3 regions of the Mesorhizobium sp. P2_E10 genome follow, and region 3 is predicted to be linked to each of the others. Evidence: predicted binding sites of a transcription regulator. Region 3 holds the regulator's gene; each other region holds the start of a gene.
What was found. Region 3 encodes PhoB, which activates phosphate uptake and scavenging genes when phosphate is short. Its sites were predicted from a motif close to TGTCATNNANCTGTCAT; they were not measured.
Positions count from the first base shown of each region.

Region 1: a site for PhoB is predicted at 3,856-3,872, ahead of AC1D0N_RS05295 (acid phosphatase). Genes of this name have one in related genera too.
Region 2: a site for PhoB is predicted at 3,126-3,142, ahead of ppk2 (polyphosphate kinase 2). Genes of this name have one in related genera too.

Region 1 is NZ_JBFUEK010000002.1:135,337-144,921, forward strand. It holds gene AC1D0N_RS05275 (sugar ABC transporter permease) at 1-85, shown strand, start outside; gene AC1D0N_RS05280 (SDR family oxidoreductase) at 112-840, shown strand; gene AC1D0N_RS05285 (FGGY-family carbohydrate kinase) at 922-2,529, shown strand; gene AC1D0N_RS05290 (cytochrome-c peroxidase) at 2,543-3,814, opposite strand; gene AC1D0N_RS05295 (acid phosphatase) at 4,018-5,556, shown strand; gene AC1D0N_RS05300 (phosphatidate cytidylyltransferase) at 5,581-6,513, opposite strand; gene AC1D0N_RS05305 (lysophospholipid acyltransferase family protein) at 6,534-7,202, opposite strand; gene AC1D0N_RS05310 (hypothetical protein) at 7,211-7,642, opposite strand; gene AC1D0N_RS05315 (phosphatase PAP2/dual specificity phosphatase family protein) at 7,639-8,991, opposite strand; gene AC1D0N_RS05320 (bifunctional alpha/beta hydrolase/class I SAM-dependent methyltransferase) at 8,996-9,585, opposite strand, start outside.
Region 2 is NZ_JBFUEK010000002.1:596,074-605,658, forward strand. It holds gene AC1D0N_RS07560 (GntR family transcriptional regulator) at 1-165, shown strand, start outside; gene AC1D0N_RS07565 (DUF982 domain-containing protein) at 277-510, shown strand; gene AC1D0N_RS07570 (hypothetical protein) at 587-745, opposite strand; gene AC1D0N_RS07575 (glycosyl transferase family 90) at 949-1,917, shown strand; gene AC1D0N_RS07580 (aldo/keto reductase) at 1,945-2,988, opposite strand; gene ppk2 (polyphosphate kinase 2) at 3,203-4,123, shown strand; gene AC1D0N_RS07590 (dihydrofolate reductase family protein) at 4,313-4,957, opposite strand; gene AC1D0N_RS07595 (winged helix-turn-helix transcriptional regulator) at 5,057-5,752, opposite strand; gene AC1D0N_RS07600 (DUF1330 domain-containing protein) at 5,932-6,258, shown strand; gene AC1D0N_RS07605 (polyhydroxyalkanoate depolymerase) at 6,330-7,538, opposite strand; gene AC1D0N_RS07610 (glutathione S-transferase) at 7,652-8,308, shown strand; gene hemB (porphobilinogen synthase) at 8,342-9,373, opposite strand.
Region 3 is NZ_JBFUEK010000006.1:264,086-273,670, reverse strand. It holds gene AC1D0N_RS18515 (ATP-binding cassette domain-containing protein) at 1-194, opposite strand, end outside; gene AC1D0N_RS18510 (sugar ABC transporter permease) at 208-1,539, opposite strand; gene xylF (D-xylose ABC transporter substrate-binding protein) at 1,691-2,731, opposite strand; gene AC1D0N_RS18500 (ROK family protein) at 3,004-4,251, shown strand; gene phoB (phosphate regulon transcriptional regulator PhoB) at 4,590-5,279, opposite strand; gene phoU (phosphate signaling complex protein PhoU) at 5,299-6,006, opposite strand; gene pstB (phosphate ABC transporter ATP-binding protein PstB) at 6,048-6,872, opposite strand; gene pstA (phosphate ABC transporter permease PstA) at 6,890-8,206, opposite strand; gene pstC (phosphate ABC transporter permease subunit PstC) at 8,203-9,585, opposite strand, start outside.

The sequences.
Region 1 (9,585 bases), on a different contig from region 3:
CATGATCACCGGCGCCGTTCTGGCGATCGCGGTCATCGTCGACTCCCTGGCGCGCCGTTCGCGGGTTTCCCACGGCCGAGCCTGAACCCAGTAGACAGGAAGACCATCGAAATGGCTCAGGATTTGAGTGGAAAAGTCGCGGCAATCACCGGCGCCGCCTCGGGCATTGGGCTCGAATGTGCCAGGGCGCTGATCGCCGCCGGCGTACGGGTCGTGTTGGTCGACCGCGCCGAGGACAGGCTGAAGGAGGTTTGCGCGGAGCTTGGGCCGCAGGCGATCCCGGTGGTGGTCGATCTGATGAAGCCGTCGAGCGTCGCCACCATGATGCCTGAGATTCTGGAGAAGGCCGGCCAGCTCGACATCTTCCATGCCAATGCCGGCGCCTATGTCGGCGGCGAGATCCTCGGCGGCGATCCCGATGCCTGGGACCGCATGCTGAACCTCAACATCAATGCGGTATTCCGTTCCGTGCACGCCGTGCTGCCGCACATGGTCGAGCGCAAGACCGGCGACATCATCGTCACCAGCTCGATCGCCGGGCTCGTACCCGTCGTCTGGGAGCCAATCTACACCGCCTCCAAACATGCCGTGCAGGCCTTCGTTCACACGGTCCGCCGCCAGGTCGCCAAGCACGGCCTGCGCGTCGGCGCCGTGGCGCCAGGACCCGTGGTGACGGCGCTGATCAGCGACTGGCCAAAGGAGAAGCTCGACGAGGAGCTGGCCGCCGGCGGCCTGATGCAACCCGCCGAGGTCGCCGAAGCCGTGCTGTTCATGCTGACGCGGCCAAGGAACATCACCATCCGGGATCTGGTGATCCTGCCGCAGAGCAATGATTTGTAGGAGCGAATAGGGAGTAGCGAATAGGAAAATTATCGCTCGCTATTCGCTATTCGCTATTCGCCAATTCCTCGAGGTTCCCCCATGCCCCCACACTTCCTCGGCATCGATGTCGGCACCGGCAGCGCCAGGGCAGGGGTGTTCGACGCTGAGGGCGCCATGCTCGCCTCGGCCAAGCGCGACATCGCACTGTTCATCGAGCCGGGCGAGATCGCCGAGCAGTCGAGCGACGACATCTGGCGCGCGGTCTGCGCCAGCGTGCGCGAGGCGGTTGCGAAGTCCGGGCTTGGTCCGCGCGATATTGCCGGCATCGGCTTCGACGCGACCTGTTCACTGGTGGTGATCGGGCAGGGCGGTGCACCGTTGCCGGTTGGCCGCTCGGGCGACAGCCAGCGCAACATCATCGTCTGGATGGACCATCGCGCCCTCGACCAGACGCAGCGCATCAATGCCGGCAAGCATCGCGTGCTCGACTATGTCGGCGGCACCATTTCGCCGGAGATGGAGACGCCCAAGCTCTTGTGGCTAAGTGAAAACCTGCCCGTGAGTTTTGCCGCGGCCGAGCATTTCTTCGACCTGACCGACTATCTCACCTGGCGCTCGACCGGCAGCCTGGCGCGCTCGATCTGCACCGTGACCTGCAAATGGACCTATCTCGGGCATGAGCGGCGCTGGGACGAGGCCTATTTCCGCGCCATCGGCCTCGGCCAGCTCGCCGACGAAGGCTTCGCGCGGATCGGCACCGAGATCGTCGAGGGCGGCACCGCACTTGCTCAAGGGTTGACTGAGACCGCTGCCAACGAACTCGGCCTGCTGCCGGGAACACCGGTCGCTGCCGGTCTGATCGATGCCCATGCCGGCGGTGTCGGCACCGTTGGCGGCACCGGTTCTGTCGGTTCGCTGCAATCGCGCATGGCCTATGTCTTCGGCACCTCGGCCTGCACCATGGCCAGCACCAGCGAGCCGGCTTTCGTGCCGGGCGTCTGGGGTCCGTATTTCTCGTCGATGGTGCCCGGCCTGTGGCTCAATGAAGGCGGCCAGTCGGCGGCGGGCGCGGCGATCGATCATCTCGTCGCCTTCCACCCGGCCTCGGCCGAAGCGTCGGCAAAGGCCAAGGCGCAGGGCACCGGCCTCGCTGCCTGGCTTGGTCAGCAGTCGGCAACGCGATCCGCCGATTTGTCCGAGGCGGCCCGTCTGGCCGATGGCCTGCACGTCGTGCCGGAATTCCTCGGCAACCGTTCGCCCTTCGCCGACCCTGAGGCCAAGGCACTGATCGCGGGGCTGGGCATGGACAATTCCCTCGAAAATCTGGTCGCGCTCTATGTCGCCGGCCTGTGCGGGATCGGCTATGGCGTGCGCCAGATCGTGGCGGCGATGGCCGGGAAGAACATCGCCATCGACACCATCGTCGTCAGCGGCGGCGCCGCGCAGAGCGAACTGGTCCGTCAATTGCTGGCCGACACCACGGGACTGACCGTGGCTGGATCGACATCGCCCGAACCGGTACTGCTCGGCTCGGCCATGCTGGGCGCGGTGGCGGCGAGGACTTATCCCGACGTGATATCGGCGATGACCGGCATGTCGCGCATCGGCGAGATCTATCGTCCGGCCGGCGGAGTGAAAGCCTGGCACGACAAGCGCTTCACTGCCTTCGAACTGCTGCAACAGGCAGGGCGCGCAATACGCGGCTGAGCCGATCCGAAACTCAACGCGCCGCGTTGGCCTGCTGGTCGGCGTCGGTGAGGGTTTGGAGAAAGGCGACGATGTCGTCGATCTCGGGATCGGTCAGCGCCGGTCTGTCGCCGGGCTTTTTGCCGAAGGGCGGGTCCTGGTTGAGGTTGGGCCAGTAAGCTTTGGGCAAATCGTCGTTCTTGCGAATCGTGCCGTCGGCGTCCCTCGGATACCAGCGGCCGGGGTCGGTATCGCGGCTGGCATAGAAGGCGACCGCGTCGCGCAGCGAGTGGAAATAACCATTGTGGAAGAAGCTCTTGCGCAGTGCGACGTTGCGCAGCGTCGGCGTGCGGAACAGGCCGCAATACGCGGCCCGGCCCTTGAGGTCGGTGCGCAACGGGCCGCACAGGCCGAGATCGAAGTAGCTCGGATCGGCATTGGCGGAAATTGCCGGGTTGCGCGGCACGCCGATGCCAAGGAAACCATAATCGGTGAACTGCGGCGGCTCGCCGTCATTGGAGGGCTCGCTGAGATGACAGCTGGCACAGTTGCCCTTGGCCTCGTCCTCGAACAAAGCGCGCCCGCGCAATTCCTGCGCGCTGAGCGTCGCCTTGCCGGCGAGAAAGCCGTCGTAGCGGCTGGAATAGGGATAGAAATCGGCGGCACTCTGCTCGAACGTCCCGAGCGCTTCGGCAGCGGCGTCGAAAGCATCGTCCGGATGGTCGAATACCTGGTCGCCGAAAACCGCTTTGAAATCGTCGGCATAGGCGGCTCTGCGCAGTGCCGCAGTGACATCGCCGGCACTTTTGTTGGCCATTTCGAAGGGCGACAGCAGCGGGATCTTCGCCTGGTCCTGCCCGCGATCGACGCGGCCATCCCAGGTCAGGCCGCCGGTCGCACCATTGTCGACGCTCTCATCGCCTTCGTCGTCGGAATCGTAAAAATGCTCGGTGAAGGCAGGCGTCGCCTGGAGATAGCGCAGCGACGGGACGGCGCGCAGTCCCGGCTGATCCATCTTGGGTCCGCCCATCTCGACTGGGGTGGCCGAGGCCGGACCAAAGGCATGCTTTGGATCATGGCAGGAAGAACAGGATTGCAGGCCCGAGGCCGACAGCGACGGATCGAGGAACAGTTTGCGGCCAAGCGCGGTCAGGGCCGTCGCCCTGGCAAAGGCTTGCGCGCGCGACAGCGGCCCGGGATGCATGCCATCCGGCTCGGCCGTGGCTCCCGGCGCGATCACGGCGAGGCCAACCACCGATGCCGCGACGATCGCGATCACCTGGTCTTTCCATGGTCCAGCGTTCATGTGGCTCAGTCCGATTTTCGTTGCGGAAATAAGGAAGCACTGCAACGGATTGATGACCGGTCCCCGCGCTCACGCAACCGTGTTCGCAAAGGTCGAGACTGTCACAAAGGTGACAAGGCATCGAAGTACCTGCATGCCTGTGGTTCGTCGCCCCCCGGCCATGCACTGCCCCTCTAGCCACCACCCAGCCATGAGGTATTTCCATGTCGAGGCTCAAGCTCTTCAATTCGCTTTATCTGGCCGGCTCAGCGCTGGCTTCCTTCACCACCATCGCCAGCGCCGCTCCCGCCGGCTACGACAAGATCGATACGGTTGTCGTCATCTATGCCGAGAACCGCAGCTTCGATAATCTTTATGGCGGCTTCCCCGGCGCCAATGGCCTCTCCAACGCGTCGGCCGACCAGGTTCGCCAGCTCGACCGCGACGGCAAGCCGCTGGCCGAATTGCCGCCGGCCTGGGGCGGTCTGACCGGCAAGGGTGTCACCCCGCCGGTGACGGAGGCGCAGACCGCGCATCTGGCCAATGCGAGCTTCGCCATCGACGATCCCAACGGCTTCAATTTGAAGACCTCGGTCATCACCCGCGACCTCTGGCATCGCTTCTATCAGGAGCAGATGCAGATCAATGGCGGCCGCAACGACAAGTTCGTCGCCTGGGCCGATTCGGGCAGCGTCGTCATGGGCCATTATGACGGCTCCGTCCTGCCGATGTGGGCGGTGGCCAAGAAATACGTGCTGGCCGACAATTTCTTCCAGGGCGCCTTCGGCGGCTCCTTCATCAACCATTTCCAGCTGGCTTGCGCTTGCGTGCCGGTCTATCCGCACGCCGACACCAGCCCGATCAAGGATCAGATCGCGGTTGTGGACGCCGACGGCAAGACGCTGAAGGTCGCCGACAACTCGCCGCCCTCGGCGCTCGGAGGCGCGCCGAAATTCGTCAATGACGGCGCCATCACGCCTGATTTTTACGCGGTCAACACCATGCAGCCGCCCTATCAGCCGAGCGCCAACAAGCCGGCCGAAGGCGGCGACAAGGCGCTGGCCGATCCGGCGGCGCCGACCACGTTGCCGCCGCAGCAGGAGATCACCATCGGCGATCTCCTGTCGCTGCGGGGTATCGGCTGGGCCTGGTACTCCGGCGCCTGGCAGGCCGCGCTCGACGGCAAGAACGCGACGCCGGTGCCGAACTTCCAGTTCCATCACCAGCCCTATAACTATTTCGCCGCCTATGCGCCCGGCACCACTGCCCGTGCCGAGCATCTGAAGGATGGCGGCCTCGACGGCGTCGCCTTCATCAAGGACATTGACGACGGCAAGCTGCCGGCGGTGAGCTTCTACAAGCCGCAGGGCAATCTCAACGAGCATGGCGGCTATGCCGATGTCGGCAGCGGCGACCAGCATCTCGCCGACATCGTTTCGCATCTGGAGAAAAGCCCGCAATGGGGCCACATGCTGGTCGTTGTCACCTATGACGAAAACGGCGGCTTCTGGGATCATGTCGCGCCGCCGAAGGCGGATCGCTGGGGACCGGGCAACCGCATCCCGGCCTTCATCATTTCGCCTTATGCGAAATCCGGAACCGTCGACCACACGCAATACGACACTACATCGATTCTGCGCTTCATCACCGCGCGTTACGATCTGCCGGTGCTTCCCGGCATCGTCGCTCGCGACAAGGCGCTGCGCAACAACGACCAGCCGCCAATGGGCGATCTGAGCGCAGCACTTGATCTCAGCCGCTAGACCGATCCGGACGTACTCGTTCTCTCACACGGTCCAGAAATAACGGACCGTGTGAAAGAACACCGGGGCGGCGAAGACCAGGCTGTCGGCGCGGTCCATCATGCCGCCATGGCCTTCGATCAGATGGCCCCAATCCTTGACGCCCTGGTCGCGCTTGATGGCCGATGCGACCAGTCCGCCGAGAAAGCCCATCAGGCAGGCGATGAAGGCGACGCCCGCCGCCTGCAGCGGCGAAAACGGCGTCAGGAACGACAGCAGTGCGCCGAGCAGGCTCGACGCCGCCAGTCCGCCGACCAGCCCTTCCCAGGTTTTTGACGGCGATACGGTCGGGGACAGAAGGTGTTTTCCAAACAGCTTGCCGAAAATATATTGCAGCACGTCGCTGCCTTGCACGGTGATGATCAGGAAGGCGATCAGCAACAGGTTGTGGCCTTCGAAGCCGGGCACGTTGAGCGTCAGCAGCGCCGGCACATGACTGACGAAATAGACCGAGATCATGATCGCCCATTGCTGCGCCGAAACGCGCTCGAGGAAGCGCTCGGTGTCGCCATTGAGCGCGGTGATCGCCGGCATCAAAAGGAAGCAGTAGACCGGGATGAAAATGGTGAAGAGCCCGTACCAGGCGGTCCACACCAGCCAGTATTGGAACGGGATGATGATGCCGAACATGCCCAGCAGCACCCAGTGGTCGCTGCGCCGGCTGTGCGTCAGCGTCACGAATTCCCGAAGTGCTGCAAACGAGATCAGCGCGAACAGGATGGTCATGCCGGTGCGGCCGAAAAAGAAGGCAACCGTGATCGCCACCACCATCACCCACCAGGCGTTGATGCGCTGGTTGAGGTTGGTGAGCCCCGACGACAGTGGCTTGGGCGCCCGCCACGACAGGATGCCGGCGACGAGGCTCGCAGTCGACAGCACGCCGACCAGGCCGATTACCAGGATCATGGTTTCATGCATCGGCGGCAGCGAAAGTGGCATCAGTCGTCTCGATCCGGGCGGGGGTTGAGCGCAAGCAGCGTCTGGCGGGCGCGCTCGAGAAAGGCGCGGCGCTCTTCGCCGGGCGCAATCGTCACCGCCGGGCCGAAGACGACGCGGCACAGAAGCGGCACCGGCAGGAACTGGCCCTTGGGCAGCACGCGCGACATGTTCTCGATCCAGCACGGGATCAGCTCGACCTCGGGCCGCGCCATCGACAGATTGTAGAGGCCGGAGCGGAACGGCAGCAATTCCGCATCGGTGGTGTTGCGGGTGCCCTCGGGAAACAGGATCAGCGAATGGCCGTCGTCGAGCACCGACAGCATGATCGAAATCGGGTTCTGCGTCTCGTCGGTCCATTGCCGGTGGATGAGCACGGAGGACAGCATGTCCTCGGCAATAAAGCGCCGCAGCCGCGACTTGCCCCAATATTCGGCCGCCGCCACGGCATGGGTGCGGGCGCGCACCTTTTCGCTGAGGCAGGCCGACAAAAGGATGAAGTCGCCATGGCTGGCATGGTTGGCGAAATAGATGCGCTGCCGCTCCGACGGCTGGCTGCCATTCCAGATCGGCCGTACGCCGGTCACCACCCAAGCCAGCGCCGACAGGCCGACCGAGGTCACTGTCTGCAGCAAGGTGAAGGTGTTGGCGCGAATATGAAGCTTTGTCATCGACGGGCTCAAAGGAATGCCGCGACGAACGAGGCCAACGCAAACAGGGCGAAGGCGATGCGCTGCTCCACCAGCAGGTGGCGCGTGCCTGTGATGCGCTGGTCGAGCGTGCGGCCGCCGGCAGCGGTTGGTTTCAGCCGCATGCGCGCCAGCAAATCGTCGACTGCGGCACCCCCGCCGGCCTCGCTGGCGTGACTGGCCATCAGCCGAAACAGCAGCGCGTCGAAGGCAAGCAAGGCGGAGAGAGCGAGGGTGGCTACGGCACTCGCCGCGGCAACCAGCCACGCGACCGCTACCGGTGTCGTCTGCGGCGCGGCCACGAGGCCAATAATCGGCGCCGCCATCAAGGCGGCCACCACCAGCAGGATCGGCCATGCCGCCTGCAGCATCAGCCCGGCGGCGAACGCCTCGGCTTTGTCGTGATACGTCTCGCCACTCATGCCGGCTTGTCCACCCCGCTGTGAAGATGCACCGGACGGCCGGATGCCGCGAGCTTTTTTCGCGCCTGCGCCTGTGTGTGCGAGCGGCCGGACACAACCAGCCAGTCGGCGACGACGGCAGCACTGCGCTGGAAGCCGAGCGCGCAGCAGACCAGCACCGTGCCGCGCCTGCGCGCCAGCTCGATCGACGCCACCGCCCGCTCCAATGCATCCCTGGGCGGCACCACCAGGTCGAGCATGGCATGGCTGATCCAGCGGCTGGTCGCGCCGCGCGGCCGCTCCAGCTCGCCGGCAAGGTCGATCACAGTACCGAAGCCGTTGGCTTCGGTGACGGTCGGAAAGCGGCCGAGGAAGACGCCGTCGGTGACCGCCACCTGCGGCTCAAGCTTGCGTGTCCATATCGATGCATTGACCCTGGCGCCAAGCCGGTAAGGCAAAAGCAAAATGCGGCTGGCCAGCGACGCGGTGCCATCGGCAGATTTCTGAAAAACGCGCGGGCCGGCCCCGGCATAGGCGAAGGCGACGATGGCCAGCGCCAGCGCCGGCCACAACAGGATCAGCGCGATCGGAGAGACGAACGCGCCGGCAGCGGCGGCGGCCAGCGCAAGGGCTGCACCAAGGCCATAGAACCGCGCCAGCCGCCGCGCCTTGGGGTCGGTGGTCAGCCTGAAACCGGCAAAGGGCAGGTCGCCCTGGGCTGGAAACAGCCACAGCGCGAAAAAGCCGAGCAGCGAGCCGGTCGGGATGTCGATGAAATGATGCTGCCATGTCGTCAGCACCGAGGCGCCGATCAGAAAACACCAGACGTGCCAGACGGGTTTGAAAACGCCGCCGAGACGAAAGCGCCCCAGAGCCTGGCGCCAGTGATCCCAGATGATCACCAGCAGCGCGATGTGCAGCGACGGCGCCTGGTTGAACGGCTTGTCGAAGCCGCCGAGCACCGCGAACAGGAAGCCCGGCAGGCCTGTGGTCGCTGGCCGTACGAAGGTCGCCGCCAGCGGGAATAGGATGAAGCAGGTGACCGCTACGACTTGCGCCGTGAGGTAACGGCCGGCGAGGCGGTTGACGCCGCTCTTCGTGTCGTTGAGCAGCAGCGACAGGCCGTAGAACAGATTGATCGACCAGTAGGGCACGATCGTCCAGGCCATGAATGGGATGGCGTGTTCCCAGCCAAAGACGATGTTGCCGACATGGTCGCGCTGCGACGCCAGCCAGTTGGCGAAGCCATAGGTCGAATAGAACAGCGGCGCCAGCAACGCCAGCCAAAGTGCGGCCCTGAGCACGATGCCAAAATAGGGTTCTCGCGCCGGGGCAGGGACAGACCCAGGGGGAGGAAAGGCAGCGGCCATGGTCTCAGACGCGCCGTGCGACCGAAACGGTGAAGATACCCCACTGGTCGATGCGCTGGTCGATCTTCTCGAAGCCGGCCGCCGCCACCAACTGGTCCATCTCGCCTTGCGTACGCCGCCGCATCACCCAGGCCTGTCCACCGCGATGCGAGGTCAGGCTGCGCGCGATCATTTCAAGCTGCGGGTGCCAGGGCTGGTTGGTGTAGAGCAGCAGGCTGCCGGGCTGCATGGCGCTGGCCAATCCACCCAGCGAGCGGGCGATCAGCGCGTTGTCGGCAAAGAGTTCGTAGAGGCCGGAGACGATGGCGAGGTCAGGCGCCGGGTCGAGGCCAGAAAGCATGTCCGCATCGAACGCATCGGCCTGGCGGAAGGTGACGCTTTGCGGCAGCTTGCGCGCGGCGATCAGCTTGCGGCCGAGCCCGACATTGAGCTCGGAATAATCCTGCAGCCGCACGCTGTCGGGTTGTTCAGCGCTGGCTGCGACAGCGTCGAGCACGTAGCGGCCATGGCCTGCGGCAATATCGACGATGTTCAGCTTCCGCCCTTTGGCCTTCAGCGAGGCAGCAGCGCTGCCGATCAGCTCTTCCAGATGCA
Region 2 (9,585 bases), on a different contig from region 3:
GCCGAGCACCACGCCATTCTGGCGGCGGTGCGGGCTGGCGACGCCGACGAGGCGGCAGGCCGGCTCTCAACCCACATCGTGGGCAGCCGCGACCGGCTGGTGACGTCGCTGCACAATGACCGACGCGGCCTGCGCGCCAGGGGATTTGCCGTCGTCGCCGCCTGACGCACGTCATCAAGAAAAAGGCAGAACGGGCAGTGCAATCACTTTCGGCCTCGCTTCGCGAACGCCGATGGCGTAAGAGCGGCCATGGAAAACAACCGATTTGAAACACCCGTGACCGTCAAGTCGGTCGCGGAGGGAAGCACTCAGCTCTTGCGTACGGCGCGCGAGGCTTCCGATTATCTGCTCAACAGCTGGCCCGGCAAGCGCAGCATGAAGCACCGCGAAGCGCTGCAGGCCTGTCATGACGCGCTGGCCGGCGACAAGCCGGCGATGAACGCAAGGCGCGCCTTCATCGCCGCCGCGCGCGAAGTGAACGTCTTCGTCAGCGACAAGATGCCGGCCTGAGCACGGCAAGGACCGGCTCGAGCTTGGCGTAACCGGGAGGCGTAAGCCGGTCTGCCGCGCCGGGTCGGATGCCGCTCTATTCTGCCGTTTCGGTCTCGGCTTCAGCGTTGGTCTCGCTCTCGGGCGTCGAACGATCCTTGGCCGCGACCTTGGCCGCCAGCTTCTCCGCCTTCTTGGCAGCCTTCTGCCGGTCACGCTCCTTGCGTTCCTGCCCGTAGTTCGGTGGTCGTGCCATGTCGTATCCTTTCTCTCGACTTGCCCCTGCCTAGGAGCATTGGGCTGCAAACACAACACCGCAGGGGACGATCGGCACCCATAGATGCCCTGCGGTGAGCTTCCGAGTGGTTCCGGGCTTGCAAGATAGGCGGCACAATGGTGTAGGAAAGACTTGAGGCGCCGAAATGCTGGGGCCGCCAGTCTGTTTTGATCAAGTGACCGATGGCCACAGTCCTACGCAACTCAGTCAAGGTGTTCTATTACGCACGCAACGTCGTGCGCGATCTGGCGCCGCAGGCATTGTTCCGCGGCAGGCTGGCCGGTCGGCTTCGCCAGGCAAGCCTTTCCGACGCGGCGGTGCGCGAACGGCTGGATTACTACAACAAGCTGCAGCACGCCTTCGTGCCGAGCCCGAATGCCGTGCCTGTCCGCCGATTGCCGTTCAGGCCGAGCATGTATTATTACGACCTGAAGGAATTCGCCCGCTATTTCGATCCGGGCCTGCTGATCGATCTGGAGTTCGGCGACGTCATTGACGTGCCAAAAGTGCCTTCGATCGTCAAGGATCGGCCAATCCAGGACGACAACAGCAATGCCGTGCTGATGAAGCTCGACAAGTTTCGGCATTTCAACATGCCCGCAGACACCATGCGTTTCGCGGACAAGCGTCCGGCCGTGGTCTGGCGCGGCGAACTCAACAATCCGATCCGGACGCTGTTCCTGAAGGCGGTGCGCGATCTGCCGTTCTGCGATGTCGGCTCACCCAAGTCGACCGCGGCGGCTTACCGCAAGCCATATCTCAGCATCGACCAGCAGCGGCACTACCGCTACATCGTTTCGCTCGAAGGCAATGATGTGGCGACCAACCTCAAATGGATCATGAGTTCGAATTCGCTGTGCCTTATGCCGCCGCCGACATACGAGACCTGGTTCGCCGAAAAGCAGATAGAAGCTGATATCCACTATGTGCCGCTCGCAGCGGATTTCTCCGATCTTGCCGAAAAAATGCGGTATTTCGAGCAGCATCCGGCGGAGGCCGAACGCATCATTGCCGCCGCCAACGCCTATTGCCGAAAGTTCTGCAACGAGCAGACCGAGCAGGCGATCTCGCTGCTCGTGCTCTACAAATATTTCGTGCTCAGCGGCCAGGTGGAGCCCGACGCCGAGGTCTGGCGCTATATCTCGGGCTAGCGCCGGCGCTCCCGAAACCCAAGCCGCTCAGACATCGCTCCGGTCGATAACCAGATCGGCGGGACCGAACCGGTCCTTGGCTGTCAGCTGCTGGTGCCAGTAGGGATAGAGTAAGGGCGGCCGGCTGACGGCGTCGAGTCGGCTGCGCTCGTCCTCGGCAAGCACCAGGCTCGCAGCGGCGATGTTGTCCTTGAAATGCGCTTCGGTGCGCCCACCAATCACCAGCGAACTGACCGCGGGGCGGCCGAGCAGCCAGGCCAGCGCCACCTGCGCCGCCGAAACGCCACGGCTCTTGCCGATCTCGACCAGCACGTCGACGATCCGCCACAGCCGGTCCCCATCACGGATCGGCGGTTCCGACCAGCCGGCAAGCTGGCGCGCGGTCGGGCTGTCGCGCCGGTATTTGCCCGACAAGAGGCCGCCGGCAAGCGGGCTCCATACCAGCACGCCAAGCCCCTGATCGACCGAGATTGGCAGAAGTTCGTATTCGGCTTCGCGCGCTTCCAGCGTGTAGTGGATCTGCTGGGTGACGAAACGCGGCTGATGACTTCTGTCGCTGATCCCCAACGCCTTCATCACGTGCCAGCCGGAATAATTGGAGCAGCCGACATAGCGGACTTTGCCCTGCGCCACCAAAGTGTCGAGCGCGGCGATGGTTTCCTCGAGCGGCGTCACGCCGTCCCATTCGTGCAGGAAATAGATGTCGATGACATCGGTCCTGAGGCGCTTCAGGCTCTTCTCGCACTCGCGGATCAGGTGGTAGCGCGACAGGCCTTCGTCGTTCGGACCCTTGCCGATCCGCATGCGCGCCTTGGAGGCGATCAGCACATCGCCCTTGCGCTTGCCGCCGAGCGCTTCGCCGATGATCTCTTCCGAAAGCCCGTTCGAATAGACATTGGCGGTGTCGATGAGATTGATGCCGGCATCGATGCAGGTGTCGATGATGCGCCTGGCTTCCGCCACGTCGGAATTGCCGACGGCGGCGAACGGCCCGGTGCCGCCGAAGGTCATGGTGCCCAGCGTCAGCGTCGAAACTTTCAGGCCGGAACGGCCAAGCGTGCGGTATTCCATGTCAAATCCTCGCAATTTCGGTGGGGAGGGCAGGGGAGCCCGAACGGGTTCGGCATTTGTAGGACAATATGAGTGGCTTGTCGCCATGCCACGGCGACGGATCGACCATGCCTCGCGGATTTGCGGCGTCCGGTGGCTGCAATAAAACCGTCACTACCGGCCTATATCAAGTCGGCTCAGGGTTTCATGTCAGCCGGCAAGCGGAGCAGCGCAAATGACCGAGTTAAAACAGAATTCTCCAGCCAGGGATTGGCTTGAAGCGGAGCTGGCCGACACGCTCGACGAAGACTACGAACTGGAAATGTCGGAGCCGGCGCTGTCGATGGAGATTGCCAAGATCTACAAGAACGCGCATCCGCCTTCGATCGATCGCATGCAGTATTTTCGTGACCTCATCACCCTGCAGTCCGAGTTGATCAAGCTGCAGTCCTGGGTCGCCTATCACAAGAAGAAGCTGGTGGTCATTTTCGAGGGCCGCGACTCGGCCGGCAAGGGCGGCGTCATCAAGCGCATCACCCAGCGGCTCAATCCGCGCATCTGCCGCGTCGTGGCACTGCCAGCGCCGACCGAGCGCGAGAAGTCGCAATGGTACTTTCAGCGCTACGTGCCGCATCTGCCGGCCGGTGGCGAGATCGTCCTGTTCGACCGCTCCTGGTACAACCGTTCCGGCGTCGAGCGCGTGATGGGCTTTGCCGAACCAGATCAGGTCGAGGAGTTCTTCCGCGACGTGCCGGAATTCGAGCGCATGCTGGTCCGCTCCGGCGTCACGGTTGTCAAATACTGGTTCTCCATCACCGACGAGGAGCAGCAGATGCGCTTCCTGATGCGCATCCACGATCCGATGAAGCAGTGGAAGCTGTCGCCGATGGACCTGCAGTCGCGCGTGCGCTGGGAGCAGTACACCAAGGCCAAGGAAGAGACCTTCGCCCGCACCAACATTCCCGAAGCGCCCTGGTACATCGTCGAGGGCAACGACAAGAAGCGCGCGCGGCTGAACTGCATCGATCATCTGCTCAAGCAGATGCCTTATGAGGAAGTACCGCACGAGGAGATCACGCTACCCGATCGCGTCTTCAATCCCGAATATGAGCGCCAGACGCTACCACGCGAGCTTTACGTGCCGGAGAAATATTGAGGGGTTCTTCCTTCTCCCCGTCTAACGGGGAGAAGGTGCCCGAAGGGCGGATGAGGGGCGGCGCCAGCGTCGGGCGATTGAGCCCCAATTCGTTGCCATTGGTAGTTTGCCGATAGTCTCCAAAGGTCGCGCCGCCCCTCATTGCCCTGCCGGGCATTTCTCCCCGCATAGGGACGGGGAGAAAGGAGCCTACACCCGCTTGATCGTCACATGCGTGGCAAGCGCCGTCGCCACTTGCTCGGTGCACCGATAGCCGAGCTTCAGCATATCCAGACCGGCAAACAGGTTCTCGCCCTTGCCGAGCAGCATCGGCGAAACCGCCAGATGCAACTCGTCGATGAGCTGCTCCTGGAGATACTGCCGGATGGTGGAGACGCCGCCGCCGACGCGGACATCCTTGCCGGCGGCAGCGGTTTTCGCCCGGTCGAGCGCATCATGGATGCCGCCGGTAACGAAGTGGAAAATGGTGCCGCCTTCCATTTCGATAGGGTCGCGCTTGTAGTGCGTCAGCACGAAGACCGGCACGTGGTAGGGCGGATTGGTGCCCCACCAGCCTTTCCAGCTGTCGTCCGGCCAGTCGCCGCGGATCGGCCCGAACATGTTGCGGCCGAGGATCCAGGCGCCGAGATTGTCGAAGCTGCGGACTGTGAAGCGGTCGTCCACATCGGTGGTGCCGCCATCCTTGCCGACCATTTGGTGGAAGCTGCGGGTGCTTGTCATCCATTTGTGCAGCTCCTCACCACCAACGCCGAGCGGATTTTGCAGGGTCTGGTCTGGACCGGCGCCGTAGCCGTCGAGCGACAGGGTGAATGCATTGACGCGAAGCTTTGACATGAGTGCCTCCGAGATAACCGATTGTGATTTGCAATTGCCTTCTTTGTAGCAAACTGATTGCGAATTGCAAGCGGTTAGTCGAGAGGCCGGTGACGTCAGCTACGCCGCGGCACGCTTCGGCATCACCGCAAACGGGCTGAGGCCAAGCCAGGTCTGCATTTTGGCGGCGATATCGAGGTCTCCGGTCAGGCTGATCTTGTCGCGTTCCTTGTGCACTGTCGTCAGCCCCATCCAGATCGAGGTCATGGTGCACAGGTCGGTCGACACGTAGAGATCGACGTCAAATCCCGGATCGTACCAGCACAGATCGACATCACCCTGCTTCTCGACGATCAGCCACCAGGACCGCTTTGTCGCCGGCAGGTCATGGTACAGGAACTGTATCACGGTGCGTCCGTCGGGCAGCGGACTGGGGTTCAGATTGCGGCGCATGTCCCACATCAGCAGTGACGGATCGAGGTTCTTCAGCGAGAGCCGGGCCTCGACCCATTTCTGGCCCCAGAAGCCCATCGCTTCGACCACCGGGCGCAAATCTCTGCCGGCCTCGGTCAGCCGGTATTCGAACACGCCCTTCTCGGATTTGACCTCCGTGCGCTCGACAATGCCGCCGGCTTCAAGGTCCTTCAGCCGTTGCGACAGAAGGGTTGGCGACATTTTCGGAACACCGCGGCGCAGATCGTTGAAGCGGGTCGATCCCGCCACCAGTTCGCGCAGCAGCACCATGGTCCAGCGTGTGCAGAGCAGTTCGGCGGCCATCGAAAGCGGACAGAACTGTTTGTATCCGGCTTGGGTCATGTGGTGATCTCCAACAGAAGATGACCGACATTACCCAAAAGCCGATCATGGGGCCAGTACAGAACCTGTACTGGCCCCCTGGTACAGTTCGGTGACTGGAGGGATGCGTCATCGCCGTGGGAAGCAGCGGTCACGTCACCGGGCAGTCCGGTGCCGATCAATGAGGAGTTTGAAAGACAATGACCGCTTATGTGATCGCAGACATCAAGGTGAAGGACGACAAGTGGGTGCCGGCGTATGCCGCTTCGGTGCACGATCTCGTGCACAAGCATGGTGGCCGATATCTGGCGCGCAGCGGCAATGTGAAGACGCTTGAGGGCAAGCCGCTGGACACCAGCCTCATCGCCATCATGGCGTTTCCCTCGGCTCAGGCCGCCGAGGCCTTCACCACCGATCCGCAATACGCTCCGTTCGTGGCGGCGCGTCAGGCCGGCAGCGACAGCCGCTTCCAGATGATCGACAATACCGATCTGGCCGGAACGATACCTTATTTGCCCAAGGCGTAAGGAGCATCCGGAACCCGGCGTTTCCGGGTTCCGGCTACCTCTTCAGAGTCTCTATCCCTGTCGAGCAAAAACTATTCCATCGACAGGATGAGATTGCGCACGGCCGGATAGATTTCGCGCTCCCAGCGCTTGCCGTTGAAGACGCCGTAATGGCCGACATTGGCCTGCAGATGATGGCGCTTCAGATGCGGGCGCAGCGACCGGCACAATTCATGCGCGGCCGAGGTCTGGCCAAGCGCGCAGATGTCGTCGCGTCCGCCCTCGACAGTGAGCAGCGCCGTGTTGCGGATTGCGCCCGGGTCGACCGGGCTGCCGCGGAACGTGAACGTACCGGTGGCGAGCTCCGCCTTCTGGAACACCCTATCAATGGTTTCGAGATAAAACTCTTCGGTGAGGTCGAGCACCGCCAGATACTCGTCATAGAAGGTCTTGATCTTCTCGGCCTCGGCGGTCTCGCCGGCCGCCAGATGGTCGTGGAGTTTCTGGTGAGCCTTGTTGTGACGGTCCATGTTCATGGCCATGAACGCCGCAAGCTGGAGAAAGCCCGGATAGACCCGGCGTCCGCCGCCGGCGTGCCGCCACGGCACACGCGAGATGACGGAGCTCTGGAACCAGGCCAGCGACTTGCTGACCGCGAATTCGTTGACCTTGGTCGGGCTTTCGCGCGGATCGATCGGTCCCGCCATCAGCGTCATCGAGCGCGGTGTCGCGGGGTGCCTGTCCTCGGACATCACGGCGACGGCGGCAAGCGCCTGGACGCAGGGCTGGCAGACCGCCAGTATGTGCGCGCCCGGGCCGATCGCCTCCAGGAAGCGGATGACGTAGTCGACATAGTCGTCCACGCCGAAACGGCCGGCGGCAAGCGGCACGTCGCGGGCATTGGCCCAGTCGGTGATGTAGACCTCGTGGTCGGCCAGCAGCGTCTCCACCGTGCCGCGCAACAAGGTCGAGAAGTGGCCCGACAAAGGGGCGATCACCATCACCTTGGGCTGGCGCGTATCCATGTCCTTGGCGAAGCGCAGAAGCGTGCCGAACGGCAGCTCGAGCGCCGTCTCGACGGTGACCGGTACATCGCGATTGCCGACCTTGACCGATTTGATATCGAAATCCGGTCGTGCATGGGTGAGCTTGAAGCGGCCGATCATCTCCAGTCCGGCGGCCAGCCGTTGCTTCACGCTGTCGCCTGAAACCATGCTGCTCATCGCCGAGCGCATGAGATCGGCGAAAAAACGCGACGGGGCGATGAGATCGTCCTGTAGCTGGTAGGCCTGGTACAGCATCGAGATGCATCCCGTTCCGAAGCGGCCATGTGGCAGTGCAAAAAAATCTAGTGCAAAATTTTGTGCATTGCGAGAGGATTGTTGCCGGCAAAGGGGCTCGGAGGGCCGATCGCATGGCAAAGGCCACGTTGACGATATCGTCGAAGAACTATTCCTCCTGGTCGCTGCGCGGCTGGTTGCTCTGCCGCATGGCGGGGCTGGAGTTCCAGGAGAAGCGCATCGATATCGATGACCCCGAGCAGCGGCAGGAATTGTTGCTGCTGTCGCCATCGGTGCTGGTGCCGCGGCTGACCCATGATGGGGTGACGGTGTGGGACACGCTGGCGATCGCCGAATATCTAGCCGAGACAATGCCGGGTGCCGGCCTCCTGCCGGCCGACCGCGTGGCGCGAGCGCATTGCCGGGCGGTGTCCGGCGAGATGCATTCAGGCTTTCATAATTTGCGCTCGGCGCTGCCGATGAGCCTCAAAGCCCGGCACCAGAGCTTCAAGATCTTTTCCGGCGCGCGCCCCGATGTCGAGCGGATCAAGACGATCTGGTCCGAATGTCTGGCGACCTATGGTGGTCCCTGGCTGTTCGGTTCCTCGCCGACCGTTGCCGACGCGATGTATGCACCGGTCTGCACCCGTTTTCGCACCTACGCGGTTGAGCTCGAAGCACCGCTCGCCGCCTATTGCGAGGCGATCCTCGCCTGGCCGCTGATGCAGGAATGGACGCAGGACGCGCTTGCCGAGCCCGAGGACATCATCGAACTCGACGTGGAGTTTTGAGAACGCTGGAGCAGGGCGGCCGCGGCGGCCACCCTATCCCTTCAGAATCGCCGCCACCTCTGGCGCAAAGTAGGTAAGAATGCCGTCGCAGCCGGCGCGCTTGAAGGCGAGCAGCGATTCCAGCATCGCCTTCTCGCCGTCGATCCAGCCATTGGCGGCGGCGGCCTTGATCATCGAATATTCGCCCGACACCTGGTAGGCGAAGGTCGGCATCTGGAACTCGTCCTTCAGCCTGCGGATGATGTCGAGATAGGGCAGGCCGGGCTTGACCATCAGCATGTCCGCGCCCTCGGCGATGTCCTGCTCTGCCTCGCGCACCGCTTCGTCGGAATTGGCGTGGTCGATGTAATAGGTCTTCTTGTCGCCCTTGAGCAGGCCGGCGGTGCCGACCGCCTCGCGATAGGGGCCGTAGAAGGCCGAAGCGAACTTCGTCGCATAGGACATGATCGCCACATCCTGAAAACCATTGGCGTCGAGCGCGTCGCGGATGGCGCCGATGCGGCCGTCCATCATGTCGGAGGGGGCAATGATGTCGGCGCCCGCCGCCGCCTGGATGACGGCTGCCGCCGTTACCTGCTCCACCGTCTCGTCATTGACGATGATGCCGTCGCGCAAAATGCCGTCATGGCCGTGCGAGGTGAACGGATCGAGCGCGGCATCGGTGATGATGCCGATCTCCGGCACCGCATGTTTGATGGCGCGTGTGGTGCGGTTGATGATGTTTTCCGGGTCGAGAATGTGCGAGCCGGTCTGGTCGCGCAGGCCCAGTTCGACATTGGGGAAGGTGGCGATGGCCGGAATGCCGAGTTTGGCCGCACGCTCGGCCTCTTTCACCGCAAGGTCGATCGACAGGCGGAAGACGCCCGGCATGGCGGCGATCGGTTCGCGGATATTCTTGCCGTCGACGACGAAGATCGGCCAGATCAGATCGTCGACCGAAAGCCGGTTCTCCTGGACCAGGCGGCGCGACCAATCGGCCTTGCGCATGCGGCGCAGACGGTGGCTGCCGGTGATATCGTCGACGCTGCGTGCGCCGGCAGCTTTTGCAGGGGTGAATTTGTTCATCGCCAAGACTCCGGATCGGCGGCTTTTACCACGAGCCCTTGCCGCTGACCAATGCGACACGATTGTGCCAGGGATGCGGGTGCGCTCTGAGGCAAAGGCAGGTTGAGTTTCAGGTCAGGCCGAGTCGAAAATGGTGGGTTTTAAGATCCGGAGCGGAGCGTACTTTTGGGTACGTGAGCACCGGAAGCGCAAGAAGTCGCCATTTGCAGACC
Region 3 (9,585 bases):
GCATCGCGCTTGTAGGCGCCGGAAAGGATCTTGATCAAGGTCGACTTGCCGGCGCCGTTATGGCCGAGCAGCGCCACGACCTCGCCCGGGAAAAGATCGATGGAGGCATCGTCGACGGCGCGAATGCCGCCGAAGGCGATCGAGATGTTGCGCATGTCGATCAGCGCAGTGCCCGTAGGAGCGGTTTTTTCCATCGTCATTCCTCCCCTAGACGCGCTTGCGGTAGACGGTGTCGAGCCAGACGGCGATGACCAGCACCGCGCCGACGACGATGCTCTGCAGCGGCGAATCGATGCCGAGCAGCACCATGCCGGATTGCAGCGACTGCATCAGCAGCGCGCCGAGCATGGCGCCCATCACCGTTCCGGCGCCGCCGGCCAGCGACGTGCCGCCGATGACGGCGGCGGCGATGACCAGCAGCTCGTCCAGCGTGCCCAACGCATTGGTCGACGCATTGAGGCGGGCCGACGAGATCGCCGCACTGATGGCCGCCAGCACGCCCATGATCATGAACACTTTCATGGTCACCCAGCGCGTGTTGATGCCGGCGAGTTCGGCTGCCTCCGGATTGCCGCCGATAGCAAAGACATAGCGGCCGAAACGCGTGCGCTTGGTAATGAAGGTCATGCTGATGCCGACAGTCACCGCCATCAGCACCGGTATAGCGATGCCGTGCGCGATAAACAGCCCGCCTTCGGGAAGAGTGATGCCGTTCTGCTGCGCATACTGGCGCACGATGCCGATTGGCCATGGATAGGAATTGGCGATCCAGACGGCGCCGAGGATGGCCGCGCAAGCGACCACGCCAAGCAAGGTCTCGGCCCAGACGGGGCGCAGCGGAAAGCTGAACCGCTTGCGCTGCGAGCGGCCGTTGAGCAGCGCGAAGGCAACCGCCGCACAAGCGACCACGCCGACGATCCAGCTGGCGGTGGCGCCGATCGAGCCGCGCGGTCCGCCGCCCATCAGCTGAAAAGTGGCATCGAGCGGCGCGACCGTGCGCCCGCTGGTGATCAGCCATGCCATGCCGCGCCAGACCAGCAGGCCGCCCAGCGTCACGATGAAGGCCGGAACCTCCATATAGGCGATGATGAAGCCCTGGAACGCGCCGATCAGCAGACCAAGCACCACGCCGACGGCCAGCGCGATGATCCAGAGCCAGGGATTTCCAAGCTGGAAGCCGATGACGCGAATGAGGAATTCGGCCTGCGCCACGCCCATGATCATACCGATCACGCCTTCGACGGAGCCGACCGAAAGGTCGATGTTGCGCATGACGATGACCAGCACCATGCCGGTCGCCATGATCGCGACCGAGGAGGTCTGCACCGACAGGTTCCACAGATTGCGCGGCGTCAGGAAAAGCCCGCCCGACAGGATATGGATGCCGACCCAGATGACCAGCAGCGCGCCGACCATGCCGAGCATGCGCGTGTCGAGCTCGGTAGCCCTGAGGAACCGCCCGACGGCGCTGAGTTCGGATGCACGCGCCCGGTCCGCGGCAGTGCTGGCGACCGGCTGATTAGAGGTCGTGTCGGTCATGCTATCCTCCCACCGGTTTGCCGTCTGGCGCGGATGCCGGAAACATGGATGCTATTTGCTTTCCGCGGTCATTTGAAGCGGAAAGCCCCTTGAGAAACGCCGCGGCTTTTGGGCCGCGGCGCCGAGATTTGGAACCGATAGCGGTCCGGTTTTAGTTGCAGGCCGCAACGCTGCCGGCAGTGACGCCGGCGCAGACTTCGTCCTTCTTGATCCAGCCGGCGTCGATGACGACGTTGAGGTTGTCCTTGGTTATGGCAACCGGGGTCAGGAACAGCGACTTGACGGTGTTGCCGCCAGGCGTGGTGAAGTCCTTGGCGCCGGCAATGTCGCCGGTCTTCTTGCCGTCGGCGAGCTGCGAAGCGATCTCGGCGGCGTTCTTGCCGAGTTCGCGCGCGTCCTTCCACACCGACACGGTCTGCGTGCCGAGTGCGATGCGGTTCAGCGCGGCGTGGTCGCCGTCCTGGCCCGACACCGGTACGGTTCCGGCCAAGCCCTGCGCCGTCAGCGCGGCGACAACGCCGCCGGCGGTGCCGTCATTAGCTGCAACCACCGCATCGACCTTGTTGTCGTTGGCGGTCAGGAACTGTTCCATGTTCTTCTGGGCGTTGGCAGGCAGCCAGCCGTCCGTATAGGCCTCACCGACATTCTTGATCTTGCCGCCGTCGATGGCTTCCTTCAGCACTTCCATCGAGCCGGCGAACAGGAAATCGGCATTCGGATCGGCACCCGAGCCCTTGATGAAGACGTAGTTGCCTTCCGGCTTGGCCTTGAACACTTCGCGGGCCTGCATGCGGCCGACTTCCTTGTTGTCGAAGGTCAGGTAGAAGACATCCTTGTTCTCGATCAGACGGTCATAGCCGACGACCGGAATGCCTTCGTCCAGCGCCTTCTGCACCGCCGGGCCGATGGCCGATGCATCCTGCGCAAGGATGATCAGCGCGTTGGCGCCCTGCGAAATCAGGCTCTCGACATCGGTAAGCTGCTTGCCGGGATTGGACTGCGCGTCGGCGGAGATGTACTTGTCGCCGGCGGCCTCGATCGCCGTCTTCATCGCCGCTTCATCGGTCTTCCAACGCTCTTCCTGGAAGTTCGACCACGAAACGCCAATGACCTTGTCCTTCGCCTGTGCGACCGACGCCAGCGTCAGCGACATGGCGACACCCGCCAGGATGGCGGCTGTGAATCTTTTCATTGTATCCTCCCTGCGCCGCGTGCGGCGCGACCAAACTGGCCCGAAGGCCGGCACAAAGGCTCTATTTTTTCGAGCCTCGAAAAAATACTGATCCAACGCCGGAGCGCTGTCAACATCGATTCTGATGGATTTTGATGTGTCACTGACTTTTTTTCGAGACTCGCAATAAATAATGACAGGCCTGCCGGCTTCTGCCAATATTTGGCTGGTGTCACCGACTGCCTTCAATATCATGAGAGGCCGCGGGGACGACCGGGAGGAAAGCAAGAAAGATGTCGGTTGGAATCCGCCACGACGATTTGCGCCGCCGCAACCGGGCGATGGTGCTTTCGGCCGTGCGCCGCGCCGGCCAGCCGTCGCGGACCGAGATCGCCGCGACCACCGGCCTCAGCCACTCCACCATATCGGCGATCTCCGCCGACCTGATCGGGGAAGGCATCCTGGCCGAGAGCAAGGCCAGCGAGCCGGTTTCGCTGAAACGCGGTCGGCCGCAAGTCGGTCTCGGACTCAATCCGGAAGCCGCCGCTGTGATGACCGTGGTGCTGTCGCTGAATTTCCTTTCCGTCGCTGTCATCGACTACGCCGGCCAGGTGGTGGCCGAAGAGCAGCGCCGGCTGGACACGCTGACCATGCCGCGCGACGAACTGATCGGCGAATGTGTCGCCATAGTCAGGCGTCGGCTCGAGGATCCCGACCTCGACACCCACAGCGTTGCCCGCATTGCTATGGGCATCCAAGGCATCACCGATTCGCACGCCCGCGCCATGCTGTGGTCGCCGATCACGCCGCAGACCGACATCGCCTTCGCCGACATACTGGAAGGCGAATTCGGCATTCCGGCCACCATGGAAAACGACTGCAACATGATGGCGGTGGCGCTGCAGTGGCGCGATCCGGTCCGCTACCACGACGATTTCATCGCCATCCTTTTGTCGCACGGCATCGGCATGGGACTGGTGCTGAAGGGCGAGCTGTTCACCGGCACCCATTCATCGGGCGGCGAGTTCGGCCACATGATCCATCGCCCGGGCGGGGCGCTGTGCCGTTGCGGGCGGCGCGGCTGCGTCGAGGCCTATGCCGGCAACTACGCCATCTGGCGCAACGCCAGGCAATTGGGCGAGGACGCCGAGCCGGTCGCCGATGTCAGCGACGCCGACATGCGGGCGCTCGCCGTCGCGGCACGCGAGAAAGACGGGCCGGAGCGCGAGGCCTACCGCAAGGCCGGCGAAGCGCTCGGCTTCGGCCTCGGCAGTCTTTTTGCGCTGATCGATCCCGCGCCGGTCGCCATGGTCGGCGTCAGCGCCGCCGCCTTCGACCTGATCGAACCGGCGCTGCGCGAGGCCATCGCCCAGACCGCCGGCGGCCAGCACTCGAAATCGATCTCCTTCGACACCGAACCGAACGAATTGCCGCTGATCCGCGAAGGCTGCGCCATGCGGGCACTGAGCTTCGTCGACCAGGAGATCTTCGCGCCGGGCGGGCAGGCACGGGCTGGCGCTATCGGGAAAGACGTGGCCTGAGGACGACGTCAATCATTGATGCCGCAGATTGTCGCCGACTTTGGAGATTGGCCGAAGCCGTCCCAACGTCGTCATCCCAGGGCGAAGCAGGAGCGAAGCTCCGTCGCGGAGACCCTGGGATCCATGCCGTGAAATCGGTCAAAGAATTCAACGGGGCAGAATTCTGCACAGTAGCAACGCCTTGAGGTCGCGGCATGGATCCTTGGGTCTGCGCCGCGTCGCTACGCTCCTTGCTTCGCCCAAGGATGACGAAGCCATGAGCGGGCTGAGCCAATCATCGACGCGTGAGGTCCGGGAGTGGACGCATTCAACCAATAAACGCTTCCGCGCCGAGGGACCTAGTCTTCGCGGATCGCGTAGCCCGCCCCGCGGATGGTGCGGATGACGTCGGGCATGCGGCCATTGTTGACCGCCTTGCGCAGCCGCCCGACATGGACGTCGACCGTGCGCTCGTCGATATAGATCGTCTCGCCCCAGACATTGTCGAGCAACTGGCTGCGCGAGAACACCCGGCCGGGATGCCGCATCATGAACTCGAGCAGCCGGAATTCTGTCGGCCCGAGCCGGATCTCGCTCTTCTTGCGATAGACCCGGTGCGATTCGCGGTCGAGCACTATGTCGCCGACCTTGAGCACACTGGACAGGACTTCCGGCTTGGCGCGGCGCAGCAGCGCCTTGACCCTGGCCATGAATTCCGGCGTCGAGAACGGCTTGACCAGATAATCGTCGGCGCCGGTCGACAGGCCGCGCACGCGGTCGCTCTCTTCGCCGCGCGCGGTCAGCATGATGATCGGCAGCCGCTCGGTTTCGGGCCGCATCCTCAGGCGCCGGCACAGCTCGATGCCGGAAACCGACGGCACCATCCAGTCCAGCACCAGCAGGTCGGGCACGTTTTCCTGCAAGCGGATTTCGGCCTCGTCGCCGCGCGTCACCACCTCGACCTGGTAACCTTCGGATTCGAGATTGTAGCGGAGGAGCACGCCTAGCGGCTCCTCGTCCTCCACCACCATGATGCGTGGCGCGATCATCGACTGGTCACCTTTGTCGTCATGCCGCCGGCGCGGACATCGCCGTCTCGTCCTGCTTCGGACGATTGGCGGGCAATTGCGAGCCGGTCAAAACATAATATGCATTTTCGGCGATGTTGGTCACATGGTCGCCGATGCGTTCGAGGTTCTTGGCGCAGAACAACAGATGCGTGCAGGCGGTGATGTTGCGCGGGTCTTCCATCATGTAGGTCAAAAGCTCGCGGAACACCGAGGTGTATTTGACGTCGATGCGCTCGTCGTCGTTTCTGAGCTTGGCGAGCGCTGCCGCATCGGCGGCGGCGTATTCCTCGACCACCCCTTGCACCTGGATGAGCACCAGTTGGGCCATCGCATCGATGGAATGCGACAGGTCGCGCGGCGTGACGCTGAGGCCGACGGTGCCGACGCGCTTGGCGATGTTCTTGGCCAGGTCGCCGATGCGCTCGAGGTCGCCGGCCATGCGGATCGAGCCGACCACTGCGCGCAAATCGTTGGCCATCGGCTGGCGCTTGGCGATCAGCGTGATGGCGCGGTCGTCCAGCTCGCGCTGGCGCGCATCCATGATGGCGTCGTCGGAGACGACGCGCTGCGCCAGGGCGTTGTCCGAATTGAGCAGCGCCTTGGTCGAGCCGCTGACCATCGAGCCGGCGAGATCGCCCATGTCGCGGATCAGCTTGCTGATCTGCCCCAACTCTTCATCGAAAGATGCGACGGTATGTTCACCCATGATCCTCGTCCTCGTGCCTGAAACTTCGCTGCCGGAACCGCTCAGCCGAACCGGCCTGTGATGTAGTCCTGGGTGCGCTTGTCGTCGGGATTGGTGAACATCTTGTCGGTGGCGCCCTCCTCGACGAGATAGCCGAGATGGAACATCGCCGTGCGCTGCGACACGCGCGCCGCCTGCTGCATCGAGTGGGTGACGATGACGATCGTGTAGTTCTGGCGCAGTTCGTCGATCAGTTCCTCGACACGGGCGGTGGCGATCGGATCGAGCGCCGAGCAGGGCTCGTCCATCAGGATCACCTCGGGCGACACGGCAATGGCGCGCGCGATGCACAGACGCTGCTGCTGGCCGCCGGAAAGGCCGGTGCCGGGCTCCTGCAAGCGATCCTTGACCTCGTTCCAGATCGCCGCCTTCTTCAGGCTCGACTCGACGATCTGATCCATGTCGGCCTTGCGCTTGGCCAGTCCGTGGATGCGCGGGCCGTAGGCGACGTTCTCGTAGATCGACTTCGGGAACGGATTGGGCTTCTGGAACACCATGCCGACGCGCGCCCTGAGCTCGACGACGTCGATGCTCTTGTCGTAGATATCCTCTTCGTCCAGCGTGATCTTGCCGGTCACCCGCGCCGAATCGATGGTGTCGTTCATGCGGTTGAGGCAGCGCAGGAAGGTCGACTTGCCGCAGCCCGACGGGCCGATCAGCGCCGTCACCTGGTTGAGGCGCACGTCGAGATTGACGTCGAACAACGCCTGCTTCTCGCCGTAGAACACGCCGACCTTGTCGCCGCGCATCTTGATCACTTCGTTCGACTTGGCGTTCATTTTATCGCCCACAGCGTTTTCAAGGGACTGTTCGGTCATGATGTTCATACCAAAATGCCTTTTTTCTACCAGCGCCGCTCGAACCGGCGCCGAAGCACGATCGCGGTGATGTTCATGGCCATGAGGAAGACCAGCAGGATGATGATGGCGCCGGACATGCGTTCGACGAAGGCGCGTTCGGCCTCGTTCGCCCACAGGTAGATCTGCACCGGCAGCGCCGTCGCCGGATCGAAAGGTGTCTTCGGATAGTCGGCAACGAAGGCGACCATACCGATCAAGAGCAGCGGCGCGGTTTCGCCGAGCGCGCGCGCCAGGCCGATGATGGTGCCGGTGAGAATGCCGGGGGCGGCTAGCGGCAGTATATGCTGGAACACCATCTGCATCTTGGAAGCGCCAAGACCAAGCGCTGCCGCGCGGATCGACGGCGGCACGGCGGCCAGTGCCGCGCGCGTCGCGATGATGATCGTCGGCAGCGTCATCAGCGTCAGCACCAGGCCGCCGACGAAAGCGGCCGAGCGCGGCATGCCGAGGAAGTTGATGAAGACGGCAAGGCCGAGAAGGCCGAAGACGATCGACGGCACCGCGGCCAGATTGTTGATGTTGACCTCGATCAGGTCGGTGAACCGGTTCTTCTTGGCGAATTCCTCCAGATAGATGGAGGCGGCGACGCCGATCGGCAGCGCCAGCAAAAGCACGATCACCATCATGTAGAGCGAGCCGATGATCGCCACGCCCATGCCGGATGTTTCCGGACGGCTGGAAGCTCCGTAGGTGAACAGGCCGGTGTTGAAGTGCTCGGCCATCACGCCGTCCGCCTTCAGCTTGTTCATCCAGGCGATCTGCTGGTCGGAAACCTTGCGGCGCGCTTCCTCGACGCCGAGGTCGATCTGGCCCTTGAAGGCCGAGTCGAGATTGGCGGCAGCCAGGATGTTGACGTCACGCGTCGTGCCGATGACCGACGGATCGGCGGCGACGATGTCGCGCAGCTGGACGCGCGCGCCTTCGGACAGGAAGCCCTTGAGCTGCTTGATCGCCGGCTTGTCGTCGGGAGAAATGCCGAGCTTGGCGATCAGCGCGTATTCGGCGAGCTTGGGATAGTTCGCCTTGATCAGCACGTTCGGATCGGTGGCGCGCTTGTTGCCGGGATCGATCACCTTCGCGTCGAAGTTGACCGGCAGCGACACCGTCGTCTGCCAGAAGGCGGTGTAGCCCTTCGAGACGATGGTGACGAGGATGATGGCCAGGAAGGCGAGGCCGACGGAAATCGCCAGCATGCCATAGATGCGGAAGCGGCGTTCGGCGGCATAGCGGGCCTTGAGGCCGATGTCGCGGCGCGGATGAGCGGCGGCCCGGACCATCGTGTCCATGGGAATGTCGGTCATTCGTACTGCTCCCGGTATTTGCGCACGATGTAGAGCGCGACGATATTCATCACCAGCGTCAGCGCGAACAGCGTCAGGCCGAGCGCGAAGGCGACCAGCGTCTGCGGTGAATTGAACTCGAGATCGCCGGTGAGCTGGTTGACGATCTTGACGGTGATGGTCGTCATCGCCTCGAACGGGTTGATGGTCAGATTGGCGGCGACGCCAGCCGCCAGCACGACGATCATCGTCTCGCCGATGGCGCGCGAAGCGGTCAACAGGATGGCGCCGACGATGCCGGGAAGTGCCGCCGGCAGGATGACGCGCTTGATCGTCTCGGAGCGGGTCGCGCCGAGGCCGAGCGAGCCGTCGCGCATGGCGCGCGGCACCGCGGTGATGATGTCATCGGACAGCGAAGACACGACCGGGATCAGCATGACGCCCATGACCAGGCCGGCGGTGAAGATACTCTGGCCCTGGATGAAGGGCGAACCGCCGGTCAGCGCCGCGGAGAGATCGCGCAGGAAAGGCCCGAGCGTGACCACCGCGAAGATGCCGTAGACGATGGTCGGTATGCCGGCGAGCAGCTCCAGCGCCGGCTTGACCACAGAGCGCAGCCGGGGCGTTGCATATTCGGCCATGTAGACCGCCGACATCAGCCCGATCGGCACCGCGACAACGAGCGCGACCGCTGCGATATAGAGCGTGCCGGCAAGCAGCGGGATCAGGCCGAACTGGCCCTGGCTGCCGCCCGAACCGGCAGCGGAAAAACGCGGATCCCAGACCGTGCCGAAGAAGAAACTCGCCGGCGACACGCTTTCGAAAAAGGTGATCGTCTGGAACAGCATGGAGAGCACGATGCCAACCGTGGTCAGGATGGCGATGGTGGAGGCGGCAAGCAGCCCCCACAGCATCAGCCTCTCGACATTGTTGCGCGCCCTGGCGCGCGGCGCGATCTGCCTCAGCGCATAGAAGGCGCCGGCGATCGACAAGGCGAAGGTGATAATTGCGCCAAACAGGCCGAGCCGGTTCTGCACGGCGTTCGCCTCGACGGCGATCGGGATCATGTAGTCCTGCGTGTCGGTCGCCAGCGCCACGCCCTTGGCGGCGAGCATCGGCTGCAGTTCGGCGAAAGTGGCTGGCAGTGCGGTGTTCGCGTCGAGCTGGCGCAAGCCCTTGGCGAGGCTCTTTACCAGGCTGACGTCCAGCGCCTCGCTGGCAACCTTGCTGTCGGCGGTCCGCTCGGGCAAGGCGGCGTGAATGTGACGGTCGAGATAGACCGAAGAGCCGACGTTCCAGACGGCGAGCAGCAAAAGGGCGGGCAGAACGGCGAGCAGGAAGGCCCACCAGCCGTGATAGTGGGCGCGCGAATGCGGCTTCACCGTGCCATTGTCCTGAGC